Regions from separate parts of the Serratia sp. BNK-23 genome, predicted to be linked through region 1. Evidence: predicted binding sites of a transcription regulator. Region 1 holds the regulator's gene; each other region holds the start of a gene.

Region 1 (4,956 bases):
CAGCGTAAAGTCGAACGCCAGCGGCGCGCTGAGCTGCCGCCACTGCTGCTGTTGGCCGGCCAGCTGTTGTTCATCCTGCGCGATGGTTTGCTGCTGACGCTGCAATTGCTGTTGCAGGTTGTCGTAACGGGCTCGCAGCTCGACGCCTTGTTTTTGCAATGCTTCGGTCTGGACTTTCATTTGCTCCAGACGTTGCGCGGTTTCTGACAGTTTTACCTCTTGGTATTGTTCTACCGCCGGGTGCTCGCATGAGCCGCACAGCGGGCAGGGGGCGCCGGGTTGCAAACGGGCGCGCTCGGCCTCCAGACCCACGATCCGTTGTTCCAGCGCATAGGTTTTTTCAACATCGGCCTGGTGGGCTTTCTGCTGCTTAAATCGCTGACGGATGAGTTCTAGCTGTGGTTCCAACTGGGTAAGTTCATGTTGACCGCTGTTTAGCTCTTGCCGCTGTTGTTCCAGCCGTTTAACGATTTGCTGCGATAAAGAAGCGAGAGTAAACAGCTGCTGGCGCGTCGGGCGCAGATCCGCCAGGACGCCCAGGCGCTGGCGCAGCGGGGCCAGCGGCGTTTGCGCCTCCAGCGCCTGCTGCTGTTGCTGTTGAACGGCCAGCGCTTCGGTCAGCGTGTTCAACTGCTGCTGATGCTGTGCGGCCTGCCTCGTCAGTTGGCTGCGCTGAGCGGTGAGCTGCTCCAGCGCGGTCTGCTGCTGGGCGAACTGCTGCGCGGCGGCATCGCCGGCCTGTCTACGTTCGGCCTGTGTCGACTGCAGTTGGGTTATTTGATGGTCGAGCGGGGCGACCTGCTCGTCGATCAGCTGTTGCTGTTGCCGCATGTGTTCGGCATGCGCTTGCTGCGCCTGGCGGGTTTTCTCCACCGCCTGCTGCAGCGGGGTCAACTGCGCCGACTGCTGTTCCTGCTGTTGCGTCAGCTGGGCTGCCTGCTGTTGTATCGTTTGCAGCTCGGCGCGGCAGCGATCGCGTTCACCGCGCAGCGGCCGCAATTTCTCGGCCGGCTCGCTGAGCGCCAGCCGCTGCAGCTGCGGGGCGGCCTCCGCCTGCTCGCGCTGGGCGGTGTCCAGCCGCAATTGCCCCTCGCTTTGCTGTTGCCGGAGGCGTTGCCATTGCTGCAGCCAGCTCAGCGCCTGTTGCTGCCGCTGGGTTTGTTCGCCGAGAGCGATTTCCTGCGCGCTCAGCGCCGCCAGCTGTTCGGTCAGAGACTGGCGCTGTTCGTCGTTCAGCAGTTCGATGCCGCTGGCGCGTTGATGCAACGCATCCAGATCGGTTTTGGCCTGCTTGTGCGACTCGAACACCTGTTCGGACAACCGCCCGTAGATTTCGGTGCCGGTCAGCTCTTCCAGCAGCTCGGCGCGATCGTTGGCGTCGGCGTTGAGGAAGGCGGCGAACTGCCCCTGGGACAGCATCATCGATTTGGTGAAGCGGCCAAAGTCCAGCCCGGTGATGGCGGCGGTAAGCTCCAGCTTGTCGCGCACCTTGTCCGCCAGGATCTTGCCGTCCTCGCGGCGCGCCAGTTCGACCTTCGGCGCCTGCAGATTGCCGTCCGGCGCGTTTTTGGCGCGGCGCTGGCTCCAGAAGGCGCGATAGCCGATGCCCTTGACCTCGAACTCGACCTCCGCCAGCGATTCGGCGGTGTGGCGGGTCATCAGTTCATTCTGGCTTGGCGTGACGTTGAGACGCGGCGTCTGGTGGTACAGCGCCAGGCAGATGGCGTCCAGCAGGGTGGTTTTGCCCGCGCCGGTCGGGCCGGTAATGGCGAACAGGCCGTTGCTGGCGAACGGCTCGGCGGTGAAGTCAATCTTCCATTCGCCCTGCAGCGAGTTGAGGTTTTTTAACCGCAGGCTGAGGATTTTCATGGGTTGCTCTCTTCAGGGTTGTGCTGCACCGCCTCGACCACCTGGCGGAACAGTTGGTGCATCCGCCGTTGGCGCGCTTCGGGCATGTCGGCCTCCTGCGCCAGGCGCCGTTCGAACACCTCGTTGACGCTCAGCTCGTTGAGCGTTTCCTTATCCTGCTGCGCGATCGCCTGGCGGCGCTGCTCTTTACTGCGCCGCAGCAGCACCACTTCCACCGGCAGCGCATCCGCCATCAGCTGGATGCGGCGCTGGATATCGCTGAGGTAGTCCTGCGTCGCCACTTCGATATCCAGCCACACCGGCAGCTCGCCGGCATAGTCGGCAAATTGCCGCAGCTGCCGTTCGATCTCGGCCAGATCGCCTTTGATCAGTTGCATGGGCTGAAACTGCGGGATCGTTAACGTTTCTACCCGCTGCAAAGCGCCGTCGGCGAAATCCACCAGGAAGACGCTTTTGGCTTTGCCCAGCTCATCGAAGCTCAGCGGGATCGGCGAGCCGCTATAGCGAATATGCTCCGATTTGGCGACGTTCTGCGCGCGGTGAATGTGGCCCAGCGCGATATAGTCGGCGGGGGGAAGGTCTGCGCCGGGAAGGCGTCGAGGGTGCCGATATAGATGTCGCGCACCGAGTCGGAGGTGGTAACGCCGACGGTGGTCAGGTGGCCGGTGGCGACGATCGGCAGTGGCAGGCCCAACTGGTCGCGGCGCTCGCAGGCCGCCTGATACAGCGCTTGATAATGTTCGGCGATGGCTTCCTGCAGCGCCTGCTGTTTCTGCGCGCCGGATTCGCCGGCGCGGCTGGTGAGCAGATCGCGCGGCCGCAGGAACGGGATGGCGCACAGCACCGCGCCCGGCTGGCCGTCGCGTTGGTTAAGCACCACGATCTGCTGTTCCGGGGCGCCCTGCGCGCTGGCGATCACCGTGGTGTTCAGGCAGGAGAGCAGCTCACGCGATTCGTTCAGCGTCGCCACCGAGTCGTGGTTGCCGCCCAGCACCACCAGCTGGCAGCCGGTGCGCTGCAGTTCCACCACGAAGCGGTTGTACAGCTCGCGGGCATAGCTGGGCGGTGAGCCGGTATCGAACAGATCCCCGGCGACGATCAGCGCATCCACCTGCTGCTGATCTACCTGTTCGATCAGCCAGTTCAGAAAAGCCTGGTGCTCGGCGGCGCGGCTTTTGGTGAAAAAGTACTGGCCAAGGTGCCAGTCAGAGGTGTGGATCAGGCGCATGACACTCCCGGATGTAAAGATAATGGCGATGATTATAAAGGCCGCGGCGGCGGCTGTCCCGGCGCAATGATGATGACAACCGGATGATTTTTCGTTACTGCGGGAAATAATCGCTATGCTTACTGCCTATAACAGCCGGTTTTTTTCATAAAAGTGTCACAAAACTGACGCATAATGGCGCCCGAAAAGTCGCTAACACATTGGCAGGATTGACGATGGCAAGACGCATACTGGTGGTGGAAGACGAAGCGCCGATCCGTGAGATGGTGTGCTTTGTGTTGGAACAGAATGGTTACCAACCGTTGGAAGCCGAAGATTATGACAGCGCCGTGACGCGTCTGTCTGAGCCGTTCCCTGATTTGGTGTTGCTTGACTGGATGTTGCCCGGCGGTTCCGGCATTCAGTTTATCAAACATATGAAGCGCGAAGCGCTGACCCGAGATATCCCGGTGATGATGCTGACCGCGCGCGGCGAAGAAGAAGACCGGGTGCGCGGCCTGGAAGTGGGGGCGGATGATTACATCACCAAGCCGTTCTCGCCCAAGGAGCTGGTGGCGCGCATCAAAGCGGTCATGCGCCGCATTTCGCCGATGGCGGTGGAAGAAGTGATTGAAATGCAAGGGCTAAGCCTGGATCCGTCCTCCCACCGCGTAATGGCGAACGATCAGGCGCTGGATATGGGGCCGACCGAGTTCAAGCTGCTGCACTTCTTTATGACCCACCCGGAGCGGGTTTATAGCCGCGAGCAGTTGCTTAATCACGTCTGGGGCACTAACGTTTATGTGGAAGACCGTACCGTTGACGTGCATATCCGTCGGCTCCGCAAGGCGTTAGAAACCAGTGGGCATGATAAAATGGTTCAAACCGTTCGGGGCACCGGCTACCGGTTCTCAACGCGCTACTGATCGCGCCGCGCTGGAGAATATGCCGTGTTAGAACGTCTGTCGTGGAAGAGGCTGGCTTTGGAGCTGGCTCTTTTCTGTCTGCCCGCCTTACTGCTGGGGCTGATTTTCGGTTATCTGCCCTGGTTCCTGCTGGCCTCTGCGCTGGCTGCGCTGGTGTGGAATTTCTACAACCAGCTCAAACTCTCCCATTGGCTGTGGATCGACCGCAGCATGACGCCGCCGCCCGGCCGCTGGAGCTGGGAGCCGCTGTTCTATGGCCTGTATCAGATGCAGCAGCGCAACCGCCGCCGCCGGCGCGAGCTGGCGCTGCTGATCAAGCGCTTTCGCAGCGGGGCCGAATCGCTGCCTGACGCGGTGGTGATGACCACCGTCGAAGGCAATATCTTCTGGTGCAACGGGCTGGCGCAGCATCTGCTCGGCTTTCGCTGGCCGGAAGACAACGGCCAGCACATCCTTAACCTGCTGCGTTATCCGGAATTCAGCCTCTATCTGCAACAGCAGGAGTTTTCGCGCCCGCTGACGCTGCAGCTGAACAACGAACACTACGTCGAATTCCGCGTGATGCCGTATTCCGAAGGGCAATTGCTGATGGTGGCGCGCGACGTCACCCAGATGCGTCAGTTGGAGGGCGCGCGGCGCAACTTCTTCGCCAACGTCAGCCATGAGCTGCGCACGCCGCTGACGGTGCTGCAGGGCTATCTGGAGATGATGGGCGACGAAGAGCAGGATGGCTCGCTGCGCAGCAAGGCGCTGAGCACCATGCAAGAGCAGACCCGCCGGATGGACGGGCTGGTCAAGCAGCTGCTGACGTTGTCGCGCATCGAGGCGGCGCCCAATGTCGACATGAACGAGCGGGTGGATATTCCGCTGATGCTGCGGGTGTTGCAGCGTGAGGCGCAATCGCTGAGCGGTGGCAATCACGAGATCACCTTCCGGGTGAACGAACAGCTCAAC
Region 2 (4,956 bases), 570 kb from region 1:
TGGCGTCGGCGGCGACGATCTGGCTGGAGTGTGCATGGTCGGCGGTGACGATCACCAGCGTGTTGCCGTCGGCGCGGGCGAAGGCCAGCGCTTTTTGCACCGCTTCGTCCAGATCGACGGTTTCACCAATCTGCCCGCACGGGTTAGCGGCGTGATCCTGCTTATCGATCGACGCGCCCTCTACCTGCAGGAAGAAGCCGTTCGGGTTATCTTTCAACAGTGCGATCGCTTTTTCGGTCATCGCCGCCAGCGTTGGCGTGGCCGCGGTGCGCGCCGGGTTGTTTTCGCAGGTTACCGCCGGCTTGTCGAGGTTGCCGTGATAGCTGGCTTTCGGCCCCAGCCAGCGCACCGGCATGTTGCCGTCGGCGAACAGACCCAGCAGCGGTTTTTGCTGGTTGGCCAGCGTAACGGCCTGCAGCTCATCCGCGTTGCTCACCCACTGGTAACCTTGCGCCGCCGCCTGATCTTTCAGCGATTTTCCTCGCCATTCGCCGCTTTTCGCCAGCTGGTTGAAGGACTTCGCGCCGCCGCCCAGCGTGACGTCGGCGCGGGTTTTCAGCAACTGCTCGGTGATGGAGCCGCGGCCGCCGTTTTCCAGCGCGTTAGCGGCGCATTTCTCGCTGGTTTCCTCCGGGCCGTAGCATTTGCGCGAGGTGACGTGCGACACCAGCGCCGCCGGCGTAGCGTCTTGCAACTCGGCGGTGGAGACGTTGCCGGTGGCCTTGCCGGCCGCCTTGGCGATCTCCAGCAGCGTCGGCTGATCTTTGCCGTTCACGTCCACGCCGAGCGCGCCGTTATAGGTTTTCACCCCGGTGGTCCAGGCGGTGGCGGAGGCGGCGGAATCGGTCACGTAATCCGGCTTGTGGGTTTTCTTGTCCAGCGAGTAGTGGGTGTATTGCCCGGTCAGCGGCAGGGCGTCGATGCCCTTGAAGTAACCGCCTGCGCCTTCAGCGTAGTTGCGCGCGGCGGTGATCTCGGAATCCCCCATGCCGTCGCCGATCAGCAGAATCACGTTTTTCGCCGTTTTGTCCGACAGCGACGCCTTCAGCGCGGCGGTCTGATCGCCGGCCAGACGACGGGCGCCGCCCGGTTCGGCGAGGTTGCCGCGCGCGGCGCGTTCGGTCAGGCCATCGGCATTGGCCGAGGTTTCCGCCGCGATGGCGGAGGAACAGAGCAGGGCGGACAGCACGGCGCCGGCGATCAGGGATACAGCAGGTTGCATGGGGTAAGCTCCTTGTCGTAATACAACAATGTAAATAACATCAAATTGTTACGAAAGGAGAGTAGAGCAGAGGGATGACAATTTTATGACAATGAAAGACGGGATGGCCCGGCGGCCACCCCGTTTGACAATCAGGCCGCGCGCGCCGGAATAGCCAGCCCGCGCTGCACCGCCGGCCGCGCCAGACCGCGCTCCAGCCACTGCGCGACGCACGGGAAACTGTCGAACGCCACCAGTTCGCGCGCCTCATAGAAGCCGATCAGGTTACGCACCCAGCCCAGCAGCGAAATATCGGCGATGGTGTAGTCCGCACCCATGATCCAGTCGCGGCCTTCAAGGCGCGTTTCCAATACGCCGAGCAGGCGTTTCGATTCGTTTTTGTAACGCTCCAGCGGCCGCTTGTCTTCATATTCGCGCCCGGCAAACTTGTGGAAGAAACCGAGCTGGCCGAACATTGGGCCGACGGCGGCCATCTGGAAGAACACCCACTGAATGGTTTCGTAACGCTGCGCCGGATCCTGCGGCAGGAAACGGCCGCTCTTTTCCGCCAGGTAGAGCAGAATGGCGCCGGATTCGAACAGCGGCAGCGGCCGGCCGCCGGGGCCGTCGGGATCGATGATCGCCGGGATCTTGCCGTTCGGGTTCAGCGCCAGGAATTCCGGCGTCCAGGTCTCGTTGTTGCCGATGTCGATCAGGTGCGCTTCATAAGGCAGGCCGATCTCTTCCAGCATGATGGACACTTTGACGCCGTTCGGCGTCGGCAGAGAGTAGAGCTGCAGCCGTTCCGGGTGCTGAGCCGGCCAGCGTTTGACGATCGGGAATTGGGTGGAATCGAGCATGGAAACTCCTCGGGTTGGCGGGGTTGCTTAAGCGTACCCCTTGAGTATTGCAGTAAAACTACCCCGCCGCCGGGTTACACCGTGAGGTCAAAATGTGCGGCCAGCGCTTTTTTACCGGCGGGGGGCAGCTGCAGTTCGCGGCTGTCGAGCCGGCGGACGATCCAGCCGCGTTGGATAAAGGCGGCTAACAGCGCGGCGCCCAGCGCGCCACCGAGGTGAGAGCGGCGTTCGCTCCAGTCCAGGCAGCCGCAGGCGAAGCGGCGGCGGGTGGGAGCGGGGGAGCAATCGACGCCCAGCCGCGCCAGCGCGGCCTGACCGATGTCGCTTAACCGGTAGTCTTCCTCGCCGGTCAGCCAGTTCAGCGCATGCAGCCGATCGTGCAGCTTCACCGCCACCTCGCCCGCCATATGGTCGTAACAGGTGCGAGCATATTGCAGCGAGGTGGGCGTGCTGCTTTTCACCGACGGGCGCGGCACGCCCGCCAGCGCCATCAGACCCTCCAGCGCTGCGGCCACCGGTTGCCCGGCCAGCCGAAAATAGCGATAGCGCCCCTGTTTGACGCAGGCAATCAGCCGCTGCTCCAGCAGCTTCGCCAGATGTGCGCTGGCGGTAGACGGGGCGACCTCGACCGCCGCGCTGAGCTCGGTGGCGGTGTAGGCGCGCCCATCCATCAACAGGCACAGCATGCGCGCCCGGGTGCGGTCGGCGATGGCGGCGCTCAGCGCCGCTAAACGATCTTCTATCTCGATGTTATGCATACTTCGAGGTTAGACGAAGTATGACGGCGCGTCCATCGCTAGCCTGTAGCTATCGCAGTCTGGTGCTGTGCGTCCGTGTCCGCTGGATATTGATGAGCGGGCGTTGAAATCGGTGCAGTGGCGCCGTTCACTGAATGCGCGCGTGCCGGAATTTTACCGTTGAGAGGAGACGAGGATGATTGCCGTGATTTTTGAACTGCAGGCCGCCGACGGGCTGCGCGATACCTACCTGACGTTGGCGGCGGAGCTGAAGCCGCTGCTGGCGCAGATCGATGGATTCATTTCCATCGAGCGGTTTCAAAGCCTGGCCGATCCTGCGCGCCTGCTGTCGCTCTCCTTCTGGCGCGACGAGGCGGCGGTGCAGCAGTGGCGCAATCTCGAGCAGCACCGGGCGGCGCAGGCGCGCGGCCGTGGCGAAGTGCTGGCGCAGTATCGGCTGCGGGTGGCGGAGGTGGTGCGGGACTACGGGCTGGAAAGTCGCGACCAGGTGCCGCAGGATAGCCGTTGTTATCACCGTACCTGAGAAAAAGCCCGCCGCCGGCGGGCTTTCACCCGCTATTTCGCCTCGCTGCCCACCTTCATCGCCCCGGCGTAGCTGGCGCCCATCCCCCAGGCGGCGCCGTGGTCGCGAGCGATCTGCAATACGCCCCCCGCCGTGGCTTTACGGCTCCAGTCCTGCTGCCATTCCAGCATCAACGCTACCCAGTTGATGGGCGTGGCGCCCGCCTGAACCAGACGCTGCATGGCGTTGTTTTGGCTGTCTGGCGTAATGTCGCCGGTGACGTCCGACAGGATATAAACCTCATAACCCTCGCCCAGGGCGGACAGCGCCGGCAGCATCACGCAGCTGGCGGTCCACAGCCCGCCGATGATGATTTTCTTGCGGCCGGATTGTTTGATCAGATCCACCACGCGCCGATCCTGCCAGACGTTGATGGCGGTGCGGTCGTACACCTGCAGGTCCGGGCGCGCCTGCGTCACCTGCTGGAATACCGGCCCGGCGAAGCTTTTGGCGTTGGCCGAGGCCAGAATGGTCGGCACGTTGAACACTTTGGCGGCCTTGGCGATGCCGGCGGCGTTATTCACCAGATTGGTTTGATCGATAGAGGAAATGGTCATGCCGAACATGTCCTGCAGATCGACCAACAGCAACAGGCTGTTGTCGGCGGTCAGCGGCTGCACATAACCCGCCTGGCGGCTATTGGCGGCGGGGGATTGCGCCAGCGCGGCGACGGGGGCGGTGGCGGCGCTCAGGCCGAGCATCAGGGCGAACAGGGTCTTTTTCATTATTAACTCCATTATTATCAGTAGATTAAATTCACTTACCACTCAGGGAAGCGGTTGGATAAAGTCTACTTAGGTTGTTGGGGTTAATAATCTGTGTTTTATTGAATTTATAATTAACTATCAGGACATAATATGGACGTGCTACTGACGATGCGCGCCTTTCGCCGCGTGGTTGAGCGCAACAGTTTCTATAAGGCGGCGGAGGATCTGGCGATCACGCCGGCGGCGTTGAGCAAGCAGATTAAGCAGTTGGAAAGCCGGTTGGGGACGCTGTTGCTCGTGCGCACCACCCGCAGCATGAGCCTGACCGAAGCCGGGCAGATCTATTACCAGGAAGCCTGTCGGTTGCTCGGCGAGTTCGACGCGCTGGAACAGACGGTTGCCGCCAGCGCGCAGCAGGTCTCCGGCACGCTGCGGGTCAATGCGCCGCTCTCATTCGGCCTGACGGTGCTGTCGCCGCTGTTGCCGCTGTTTATGCAACGTTACCCGCAGTTGCAGGTGGAACTGACGCTGGACGACAGGGTATTGGACGTAGTGGCGGCTGGTTTCGATATTTCCTTGCGCATTCGCCGACGGCTGCCGGACTCTTCCCTCAGCGCCCGGGCGCTGGGTGAAGTGCACCAGCGAATTTGCGCCGCGCCCGGCTATTTGGCGCAGCACGGCATGCCGCAAACGCCGAATGAATTACAGCGACACAGCTGTCTGGCCTATTCCCTGGCGGAAAGGCCGGGGCAGTGGCAGTTCACCGCCGGCGAGGAGAGCCTGAGCGTGGCGTTCACGCCCCGGTTGATCGCCAACAACAGCCTGATGCTGCGGGATATGTTGGTGGCGGGATTGGGCATCGGTTCGC
Region 3 (4,956 bases), 440 kb from region 1:
GCCAGGAAGCCGGGAATGGCGCCGATGCCGAACGCCATCACGAACATCACCGCCCACGCCAGCTCCGGCATGGTGCGCAGAAACGCCACCAGCGTGCGGATCGCCAGCCGCACCGAGGCCGGAGTATAGGTGTTGCCGGCCGCCAGGAACGCCAGCACGGTCGCCACCAGCACCGAAAAAATGGTCGCCGCCAGCGCCAGCTGCAGGGTCTCCCAGATCAGCGGCAACTGGATGTTCAGGCGATAGCCCCAATAGGCCAGCGAGCCTTCGGTGCGCCCGTCGGCGAACAGCAGGTGCCAGTGCAGCGTCGGCACGGTTTCGGCCAGATAGTCGAAGAAGTGCGGAATAGACACCCAGACGGTGTGCAGGTTGAACTCGGCGAGGTTGCCGGCGCCCAGGTACAGCACCACCAGCCCGAGCGACCACAGCAGCGCTTCGCGCTTTTGCTTGCTGCGGATCCGTTGGTAATAGTGTGCGAAATCGGTATTCAAAACAGGTCTTCCATCGTTATGGAACAAGGGGTTCAGCATGCTGAACCCCTTCATTCGGGCGGCCGAGGCAGCCGGGAATCAACGGTCGCCTTTGGTCAGCTCGCGCTTCATATCGATGATGGTCTGGTATTCCGCCAGGGTGGTGTCGCCGATGTGCTGTTTGCCGCCCATCGCTTTGATAAAGCACGCGTGATCGTCTTTATCCAGCTTCTTGATGGCGGTGACCACTTTGGCCTTAAAGTCGGCCGGCAGCGAGTTGCTCACCAGGATCGGGCCGTTCGGGATCAGCGGCGACCGCCAGATGATGCGGATCTGTTTCATCAGGTCCGGGTGATCCATGCGGATCATGCGGGTGAACGCGCCGCTGGTGTAGCCGGTGTTGTAGTCGCCGATCATCGACGCCCAGGTCACCGCGCCTTCAAACTGGCCGTTCAGCACGCCGAGGATGTCCTGCTCGTGGCCGCCGGAGAAGGTGACGCTGGAGAAGGTGTTGTTGTATTTGTTGTCGACCGTGCCGCCGAACAGCTTTTTAAACGCCTGGTTCGGGATCAGGAAGCCGGAGGTGGAGTCCGGATCGGCGAAGCCGATGGCCTTGCCCTTCAGGTCTTCCAGTTTCTGGTATGGGCTGCCGGCCTTCACCACCACCACCGAATGGTAGCCGCGCGACTGGTCGACGTCGTCGACCGCGATGCCGACGATGTCCACCGCTTTCGGATCCTTGATGTAGACCGAGGCGAACGACGACGGCGACATGCTGAGCACCAGGTCAATCTTGCCGCCCAGCAGGCCCTGGATCACGCCGGAATAGTCGGACGAGTTGCGCAGCTTGGTATCGACGTTCAGCTCTTTGTCCAGGAACTGCTTCACGCACTGGTTATCGCCGATCTGCTGGGTGGCGTTCTGGCCGCCGAGAATGCCCAGGTTCAGCTCTTTCGGCGCATCCGCTGCGGCAGCATTAAAGACCATCATCGCGCCGGCCATCAGGGTGGTCAGACTCAATACTTTTTTCATTAGGTGTGCCTTGTGTGTAAAGGGTAAAGGTCAAAAGTGCTTCAATGGATCTGATTGGCTTCTTCGCCATACAGCTGGTGCAGGATCCGTTCGTTCAGTTGCGAAGGATGCACGTCAAACACGATCTTCCCGTGGGCGATGCCGATCACCCGCGAGCAATACTCTTTCACCAGTTCGACCGAGTGCAGGTTCACCATCACCGCGATGCCGTCTTCGCTGATTTTCTGCAGCGCATCCATGATGCGGCGGGTGTTTTTCGGATCGAGCGACGCCACCGGCTCATCGGCCAGCAGGATTTGCGGGTTTTGCATCAGCGCACGGCAGATGGCGACGCGCTGCATCTGGCCGCCGGAGAGGTGCTCAGCGCGCTGCAGCGCATGCGGCAGCATGTTGAGCCACTGCAACAGCTCGATGGCGCGAGCGCGGTCGGCGTCATCGAACAGTTTGAAGAAGGATTTCAGGGTGGAGGTGTGGCTCAGGCGCCCCAGCAGCACGTTGGTCATCACGTCCAGCCGCGGCACCAGGCAGAAGTCCTGGAAGATCATGCCGCAGCGCGCGCGCCACTGGCGCATCTGGCGGCCGGCAAGCTGGGCGATATCCTGCGCCACGCCATCGTCTTCGAAGTGCAGCATCTCGCCGCAGCTGGAAGGAATGGTGCCGTTGAGGGTATGCAGCAGCGTGGACTTGCCTGCGCCGGAACGGCCGATCACCGCCACGAACTCGCCGGCGTGCAGATCGAAATTGATGTCATCCAGCACGCGCTGCTGCGCTTTGTAGGCCTTGCCGAGCCCCTTTACCGATAACACTTTGCGGGATGCGGCGGCGTGCTGCCCTGGGAACTCGTGCTGCGCCAATTTTAACAGTGCCTGAGCCATATGATTTCTCTGGTTTCAGTGGCTAATCATTATGGGCACCTATTAACGGATAAGTTTATGACAGTGGGATGATGGTTTTATGGCCGGGGCGTGACGCGTGCCGCCCCGGCGTGCGCATCATTCCAGGCTAAAGAAGTCCAGCCCCAGCGCCGCCTTGACCTGCTGCAGCGTCTGCTGGCTGACCTGATGCGCGCGGCGGGTGCCGTGCTGCAGGATGCGCGTCAGCTCGCCTTTATCGGCGATGAATTCGGCGCGGCGGGTGCGGATCGGTTCGAGCAGGCTCTGCAGGCAATCCTCCAGCAGCCGTTTGATTTTCACGTCCCCCAACCCGCCGCGCCGGTAGTGCGCCTTCAGCTCCGCCACCAGCGCGGCGTCGTCGCAGAAGGCGTCCAGATAGGTGAACACCATGTTGCCCTCCACCCGGCCGGGATCGCTGACGTTGAGATGACCGGGATCGGTGAACATGCTCATCACCGCCTTGTGCACCTCGTCGGCGCCGGCGCCAAGCGGGATGGCGTTGCCGCGCGATTTCGACATCTTGCCCTGCCCGTCCAGCCCCGGCAGACGCCCGACGTTGCTCAACAGCGGCTGGCACTCCGTCAGCACCGGTTGGCCGACGATGTGGTTGAAGCGCCGCACGATCTCGTTGGTTTGCTCCAGCATCGGCAACTGATCCTCGCCGACCGGCACGTGGGTGGCGCCAAAGGCGGTGATGTCCGCCGCCTGGCTGACCGGATAGATCAAAAAGCCGGCCGGCAGGCTGCGGGCGAAATCCTTCTCGGCGATTTCACTTTTCACCGTCGGGTTGCGTTCCAGCCGCGCCACGCTGACCAGATTGAGGTAGTACATCGTCAGCTCGGCCAACGCCGGCAGCGCCGACTGCAGGCAAATGGTGGTCTTGTGCGGATCGATGCCGACCGCCAGATAGTCAGCCACTACGTTGAGCACGTTGGCGCTGATTTTTTGCGGATTGTTGCCGTTGTCGGTCAGGCCCTGCAAATCCGCCACCATCACCGTTTGGTTATGCTGGTGCTGCAGTTCCACGCGCTGGCGCAGCGAGCCGACGAAGTTCCCTAAATGCAGTGGGCCGGTGGCGCGATCGCCGGTAAGAATGGTGTAGCTCATGACAGTGCTCCTGAAGGTCTGTAGACCGCCGGATCAACGCCACAAAAAATAATGCCGCCAAACCGGCGGCATTAAAAAGAGATGTGAATACTCGTGCCGCCTCAGAAGAGGCGCCACCATGACTGATTGTGGGTGGAGTGCATCGATATATTCATGGCATCAAGGTATACCCGCTGCGGCAGCGCGTCAATAACCCGCCGCCGATGCGTAAGACGACGTTACATTCCGGCATTTGCGTTCCTGGCTCGGCGCGCTAGGGTAAAACCTTCAACCTGAAAAAGGAGCGCATGATGAAGATCGGATTTGCCGGACTGGGTGGGATGGGCAGCGCCATGGCGGCCAACCTGTTGCAGGCGGGCTTCGCCTTAACGGTATGGAACCGCTCGCCGCAGGCGGCGCAGCCGCTGGTGAGCGCCGGCGCGCGGCAGGCCGAACGGCCGGAACAGTTGGCCGATGTCGACGTGCTGATCACCATGCTGGCCGACGATGCCGCCACGCAACAGGTGGTGGTGGACAGCGGATTGCTGCAACAGATGAAACCGGGCGCGCTGCATATCAATATGGCGACCATCTCGGTCGAACTCGCCAAACGCCTGACGACGCTGCATGCGGAACACGGCATCGGCTATCTCGCCGCGCCGGTGCTGGGGCGGGTCGACGTGGCGGCCGCCGGCAAGCTGAATATTCTGGCGGCCGGCGATAGCGAGCGGCTGAAGCAAGCGCAGCCGCTGTTCGATGCCCTTGGCCAGAAAACCTGGCACTTCGGTGCCGATCCGGCGCAGGCTAACGTGGTCAAAATCGCCACCAACTTTACCTTGGCCAGCGCCATTGAAGCGATGGGGGAAGGCAGCGCGCTGGTACGCAACTACGGCGTGTCCGGCGCCGACTACCTGCAGATGCTGAGCAGCACCGTCTTCGCCGCCCCGGCCTATCAGGGCTATGGCGCGCTGATCGCCGCCGAGAAGTATTCACCCGCCGGATTCCGGCTGGCGCTGGGGCTGAAGGACGTCGGGCTGGCGCTGGCCGCCGGCGCCGACAGCCATACGCCGATGCCTTTCGCCGGGGTGCTGAAAGACAACTTCCTCGACGCGATGGCGCAGGGGGATGCGGATCTGGACTGGGCGGCGCTGGCCAAGGTGGCGGCGCGGCGGGCGGGCCTGAAATAACGAACGGGGGCCTCGGCCCCCGTTTTTCCGTTATCAGAACACGATGTCCGCCGCGGGCACCGCGCGGATCGGCACGCCGAAGCTGTCGATGTTCGACAGCGTCTCGTTATGGTGGGTGCGGATCAGCAGGCCGTCGGCATAGGATTTGTCGTGGCAGGTATGCGCATCCGCCGCCAGCGTCACCGGATAACCGCGCGCCGCCGCGCTGCGCACCGTGGTATCGATGCAAAACGGCGTGGAGTAGCCGCACACCACCAGCTGCGATACGCCGTTGGCGATCAGTAACGC
Region 4 (4,956 bases), 790 kb from region 1:
ATCAGGTCAGTCTCACGATAAGTCAGGGCGAAATCGTGACGTTAATCGGCGCCAACGGCGCCGGTAAAACCACGCTGCTCGGCACCCTGTGCGGCGAACCGCGCGCCAGCGAAGGCAGCATCGTCTTTCAGGGCCAGGACATTACCCAGTGGCAAACCTCGCGCATCATGCGTGAAGCGGTGGCGATCGTACCTGAAGGGCGGCGCGTCTTCTCGCGCATGACGGTGGAAGAAAACCTGGCGATGGGTGGCTTCTTCGCCGATCGTCACCAGTATCAACAGCGCATCGAACGGGTGTTCACGCTGTTCCCGCGCCTGCTGGAGCGCCGAAGCCAGCGTGCCGGCACCATGTCCGGCGGCGAACAGCAAATGCTGGCCATCGGCCGCGCGCTGATGAGCCAGCCGAAGCTGCTGCTGCTCGACGAACCTTCGCTTGGGCTGGCGCCCATCATCATCCAGCAGATCTTCGACATCATTCAGCAGCTGCGGGAAGAGGGCATGACTATCTTCCTGGTGGAGCAAAACGCCAATCAGGCGCTGAAATTGGCGGACCGCGGTTATGTGCTGGAAAACGGCCGCGTGGTGTTGGAAGATACGGGGGCTGCATTGTTAGCCAACGAAGCAGTGAGGTCGGCGTATCTGGGCGGTTAATCCGCCCCCCTACGAATTAAAATAATCAGGTACGAGAAGAAGAAATGAAGACAGAAGGGTTACTCGCGCAGCGCATCGTTAACGTAAAAAGTTCGGCCATCCGTGAATTGCTTAAGCACAGCAAGATGGAACACGTCATTTCGCTGGCGGGCGGCATCCCCTCTGATGCGCTGTTCGATTTCGAAGGATTGAGCATTGCCACCCAGCAGGCGATCACCGAACAGCCGAAAAGCGCGTTCCAGTATGGCCTGACCGAGGGCAGCCCGCTGCTGCGTGAGCGCATTTGCGCGCTGTGCGCCGAGCGCGGCGTCACCGCGCGCGCGGAAGAGGTGATGGTCACCGCCGGTTCTCAGCAGGCACTGGATTTGGTGATGCGCGCCATCGTCAACCCGGGCGACGTGTTCGTGGTGGAGCGCCCGACCTACCTGGCGGCGCTGCAAACGCTGGAACTGGCGGAAGCCAACATCATGTCGGTCTCGTCCGACAGCGACGGCATGGTGGTGGAAGAGCTGGCCGAGCTGCTGAAAACCCAGCGTATCAAGGGCGTGTACGTGGTGCCGAACTTCGGCAACCCGAGCGGCATCACCCTCAGCGCCGCGCGCCGCGAACTGCTGGTGAAGCTGGCCGCCGAACATAACTTCCTGATCATCGAAGACGATCCGTACGGCGAGCTGCGTTTCACCGAAGAGCGCCACCCGACGCTGCATCAGGTGTCGCAGCGGGTGCTGGGCAATACCGACCACATCATCTATACCTCGACCTTCTCCAAGATCCTGGCGCCGGGCCTGCGCCTGGGATGGGCGATCCTGCCGCCGTTCCTGCTGCATAAAGTGGCGATCATCAAACAGGCGGCGGATCTGCACGCCAGCGCCCTGTCGCAGAGCATCGTCGAATGCTACCTCGGCCTGGATCGCCTGCCGGCCCAGATCGAGAAGATCCGCGCCGCCTACAAACAGAAGGGTGAGATCCTGGCCGGTTTGGTGGAGCAGGAGCTGGGCGACTACATCACCTTCGATAAACCGAAGGGTGGCATGTTCCTATGGGCGCGTTTCCGCCAGCCGTTCAACGCCACCGAATGGCTGAACACCACGCTGCAGCAGGGCGTAGTGTTCGTGCCGGGGGAATACTTCTTCTCCGACAACCCGGATCGTTCGACCTTCCGCCTGTCGTTCGCCACTGCCACCGAGCAGCAGATGCAAGAAGCGGTGGCGCGCCTGCGCCGTTCGCTATAAGCCTCGCGGCGGCGGAGCTGATGCCCGCCGCCGACATCAAACCGCCATCTTCACTTCACCTTGCCGTCATGTGGCTGTCATCTAACGGTTATTTTTCTGTCATCCGCGCATGGCATGTTAGCTTCCGAACAAAAAACTGATTCTTTTCGCTCACGCGCTTTTACACCAGCTTTTTCAGGAGTTAGGCATGCTCACCTACGCTATTCGCAAAACCACGCTGTGCGTCGCATTGACCCTGGCGGTCAGCGCCCAGGCGCTGGCGGCGACAGAAATCCCGTTCTGGCATTCGATGGAAGGCGAACTGGGTAAAGAAGTGGACTCTCTGGCGGATCGCTTCAACCAGTCGCACAGCGACGTCAAGATTGTGCCGGTTTATAAAGGCAACTACGAACAGAGCCTGGCGGCGGGCATCGCCGCTTACCGCTCCGGCAAGGCGCCGGCGATCTTGCAGGTTTACGAAGTGGGCACCGCCACCATGATGGCCAGCAAAGCCATCAAGCCGGTCTACGAAGTGTTTAAAGAGGCCGGCATCAACTTCGACGAATCGGTGTTCGTGCCGACGGTGGCCGGCTATTACACCGACAACAAGAGCGGCCATCTGCTGTCGCAGCCGTTCAACAGCTCCACGCCGGTGCTGTACTACAACAAAGACGCCTTCAAAAAGGCCGGCCTGAACCCGGATCAACCGCCGAAAACCTGGCAGGAACTGGCGGCGGATACCGCCAAGCTGCGCGAAGCCGGCATGAAGTGCGGTTACGCCAGCGGCTGGCAAGGTTGGATCCAACTGGAGAACTTCAGCGCCTGGCACGGCGTGCCGTTCGCCAGTGAAAACAACGGTTTCGGCGGCACCAGTGCCAAGCTGGAGTTCAACCAACCGCTGCAGGTCAAGCATATCGCGCTGCTCGAAGCGATGAACAAGAAGGGTGATTTCACCTACTTCGGCCGCAAAGACGAATCCACCGAGAAGTTCTACAACGGCGATTGCGCCATCACCACCGCCTCTTCCGGTTCGCTGGCGGACATCAAGCACTACGCCAAATTCAACTACGGCGTCGGCATGATGCCTTACGATGCCGACGCGAAAAACGCGCCGCAGAACGCCATCATTGGCGGGGCCAGCCTGTGGGTGATGAACGGCAAAGACGCCGCCACCTACAAGGGCGTGGCCGAGTTCCTGCAGTACCTGGCGCAACCGGAAATCGCCGCCGAATGGCACCAGAAGACCGGCTATCTGCCGATCACCACCGCGGCTTACGACCTGACCAAGCAGCAGGGCTTCTATGACAAGAACCCGGGCGCCGACGTCGCCACTCGCCAGATGCTGAACAAGCCGCCGTTGCCGTTCACCAAGGGCCTGCGCCTGGGCAACATGCCGCAGATCCGCAGCGTGGTGGATGAGGAGCTGGAAGGCGTGTGGACCGGCAAGAAAACGCCTCAGCAGGCGTTGGACGCCGCCGTGCAGCGCGGTGACGTGCTGCTGCGTCGCTTCGAAGCATCAACCAAATAACCCTGCGTCGCGGGCCCGGCGGACCGGGCTCGCGTCTTCACGCCGATCCTTCCGTGCCCGATTAATGGTTTAACTGCTATGTCATCTTCCCGTCCCGGTTTCGGCTGCAGCTGGTTGCCCTATGCATTGGTGCTGCCGCAGCTGCTGATTACCGCCGTCTTCTTTTTATGGCCCGCCGGCGAGGCGCTGTGGTATTCGGTGCAGAGTCTCGATCCGTTCGGCCTGTCCAGCCAGTTTGTCGGGCTGGATAACTTTAAGCAGCTGTTCCAGGATCCTTACTACCTCGACTCGTTCTACACCACGCTGATCTTCAGCTTCCTGGTGGCGGGCATCGGGCTGGCGGTCTCGCTGTTCTTCGCTGCGCTGGTGGACTACGTGCTGCGCGGCAGCCGCCTCTATCGCACGCTGATGATCCTGCCCTACGCGGTGGCGCCGGCGGTGGCGGCGGTGCTGTGGATCTTTCTGTTCAACCCCGGTCTGGGGTTGATCACCCACTTCCTCAATGGGCTGGGTTATAACTGGAACCATGCGCAAAACAGCGGCCAGGCGATGTTCCTGGTGGTGCTGGCCTCGGTATGGCAGCAGATAAGCTATAACTTCCTGTTTTTCCTCGCGGCGCTGCAGTCGATCCCGCGTTCGCTGGTGGAGGCGGCGGCCATCGACGGCGCCGGCCCGGTGCGGCGTTTCTTCCATCTGGTGCTGCCGCTGATCGCGCCGGTGAGCTTCTTCCTGCTGGTGGTCAATCTGGTGTACGCCTTCTTCGATACCTTCCCGGTGATCGACGCCGCCACCGGCGGCGGGCCGGTGCAGTCCACCACCACGTTGATCTACAAGATCTACCGCGAAGGCTTCGCCGGATTGGATCTCTCCAGCTCCGCCGCGCAGTCGGTGATCCTGATGTTGCTGGTGATCGGCCTGACGGTGATCCAGTTCCGCTTCGTTGAACGTAAGGTGCGCTACCAATGATTGAGAATCGACGCGGGCTGGACATCTTCAGCCATGTGATGCTGATTATCGGCGTGCTGGTGGTGCTGTTCCCGCTGTACGTGGCCTTTGTCGCCGCCACGCTGGACGACAAACAGGTGTTTCAGGTGCCGATGACGCTGGTGCCCGGCGGCCACCTGTGGGAGAACATCCGCAATATCTGGCAGGGCGGCGTGGGCAACCTCAAGGTGCCGTTCTCGCTGCTGTTGCTCAACAGCGTGATCATGGCGCTGGCGATCACCTGCGGCAAAATCGCGGTGTCGGTGCTGTCGGCTTACGCCATCGTGTACTTCCGCTTTCCGCTGCGCAGCCTGTTCTTCTGGCTGATTTTCCTCACCCTGATGCTGCCGGTGGAAGTGCGTATTTTCCCGACGGTGGAGGTGATCTCCAACCTCAACCTGCTGGACAGCTATACCGGCCTGACGCTGCCGCTGATGGCCTCGGCTACCGCCACTTTCCTGCTGCGCCAGTTCTTCATGACGCTGCCGGATGAGCTGCTGGAGGCGGCGCGCATCGACGGCGCCGGGCCGATGCGTTTCTTCTGGGACATCGTGTTGCCGCTGTCGAAAACCAATCTGGCGGC

The links. Region 1 encodes PhoB, which activates phosphate uptake and scavenging genes when phosphate is short. Its sites were predicted from a motif close to CTGTCATAAAACTGNCNNAT; they were not measured.
Region 2: phoA (alkaline phosphatase) is a predicted target of PhoB. The motif match lies at 1,295-1,314, and genes of this name have one in related genera.
Region 3: phnC (phosphonate ABC transporter ATP-binding protein) is a predicted target of PhoB. The motif match lies at 2,433-2,452, and genes of this name have one in related genera.
Region 4: ugpB (sn-glycerol-3-phosphate ABC transporter substrate-binding protein UgpB) is a predicted target of PhoB. The motif match lies at 1,957-1,976, and genes of this name have one in related genera.

What each region holds. Positions count from the first base shown of each region.
Region 1 covers NZ_CP179900.1:3,959,580-3,964,535, reverse strand. Annotated here, with positions in the region: gene sbcC (exonuclease subunit SbcC) at 1-1,869, opposite strand, end outside; partial or broken gene sbcD (exonuclease subunit SbcD) at 1,866-3,097, opposite strand; gene phoB (phosphate response regulator transcription factor PhoB) at 3,313-4,002, shown strand; gene phoR (phosphate regulon sensor histidine kinase PhoR) at 4,027-4,956, shown strand, end outside.
Region 2 covers NZ_CP179900.1:3,387,570-3,392,525, reverse strand. Annotated here, with positions in the region: gene phoA (alkaline phosphatase) at 1-1,222, opposite strand, end outside; gene ACMGF9_RS16095 (glutathione S-transferase N-terminal domain-containing protein) at 1,354-2,061, opposite strand; gene ACMGF9_RS16090 (ArsR/SmtB family transcription factor) at 2,136-2,819, opposite strand; gene ACMGF9_RS16085 (antibiotic biosynthesis monooxygenase family protein) at 2,995-3,342, shown strand; gene ACMGF9_RS16080 (isochorismatase family protein) at 3,375-4,106, opposite strand; gene ACMGF9_RS16075 (LysR family transcriptional regulator) at 4,239-4,956, shown strand, end outside.
Region 3 covers NZ_CP179900.1:3,517,820-3,522,775, forward strand. Annotated here, with positions in the region: gene phnE (phosphonate ABC transporter, permease protein PhnE) at 1-491, opposite strand, end outside; gene phnD (phosphonate ABC transporter substrate-binding protein) at 570-1,502, opposite strand; gene phnC (phosphonate ABC transporter ATP-binding protein) at 1,544-2,377, opposite strand; gene trpS (tryptophan--tRNA ligase) at 2,495-3,502, opposite strand; gene ACMGF9_RS16735 (NAD(P)-dependent oxidoreductase) at 3,793-4,668, shown strand; gene ACMGF9_RS16740 (cysteine hydrolase family protein) at 4,702-4,956, opposite strand, start outside.
Region 4 covers NZ_CP179900.1:4,753,946-4,758,901, reverse strand. Annotated here, with positions in the region: gene livF (high-affinity branched-chain amino acid ABC transporter ATP-binding protein LivF) at 1-650, shown strand, start outside; gene ACMGF9_RS22635 (PLP-dependent aminotransferase family protein) at 695-1,882, shown strand; gene ugpB (sn-glycerol-3-phosphate ABC transporter substrate-binding protein UgpB) at 2,070-3,389, shown strand; gene ugpA (sn-glycerol-3-phosphate ABC transporter permease UgpA) at 3,468-4,355, shown strand; gene ugpE (sn-glycerol-3-phosphate ABC transporter permease UgpE) at 4,352-4,956, shown strand, end outside.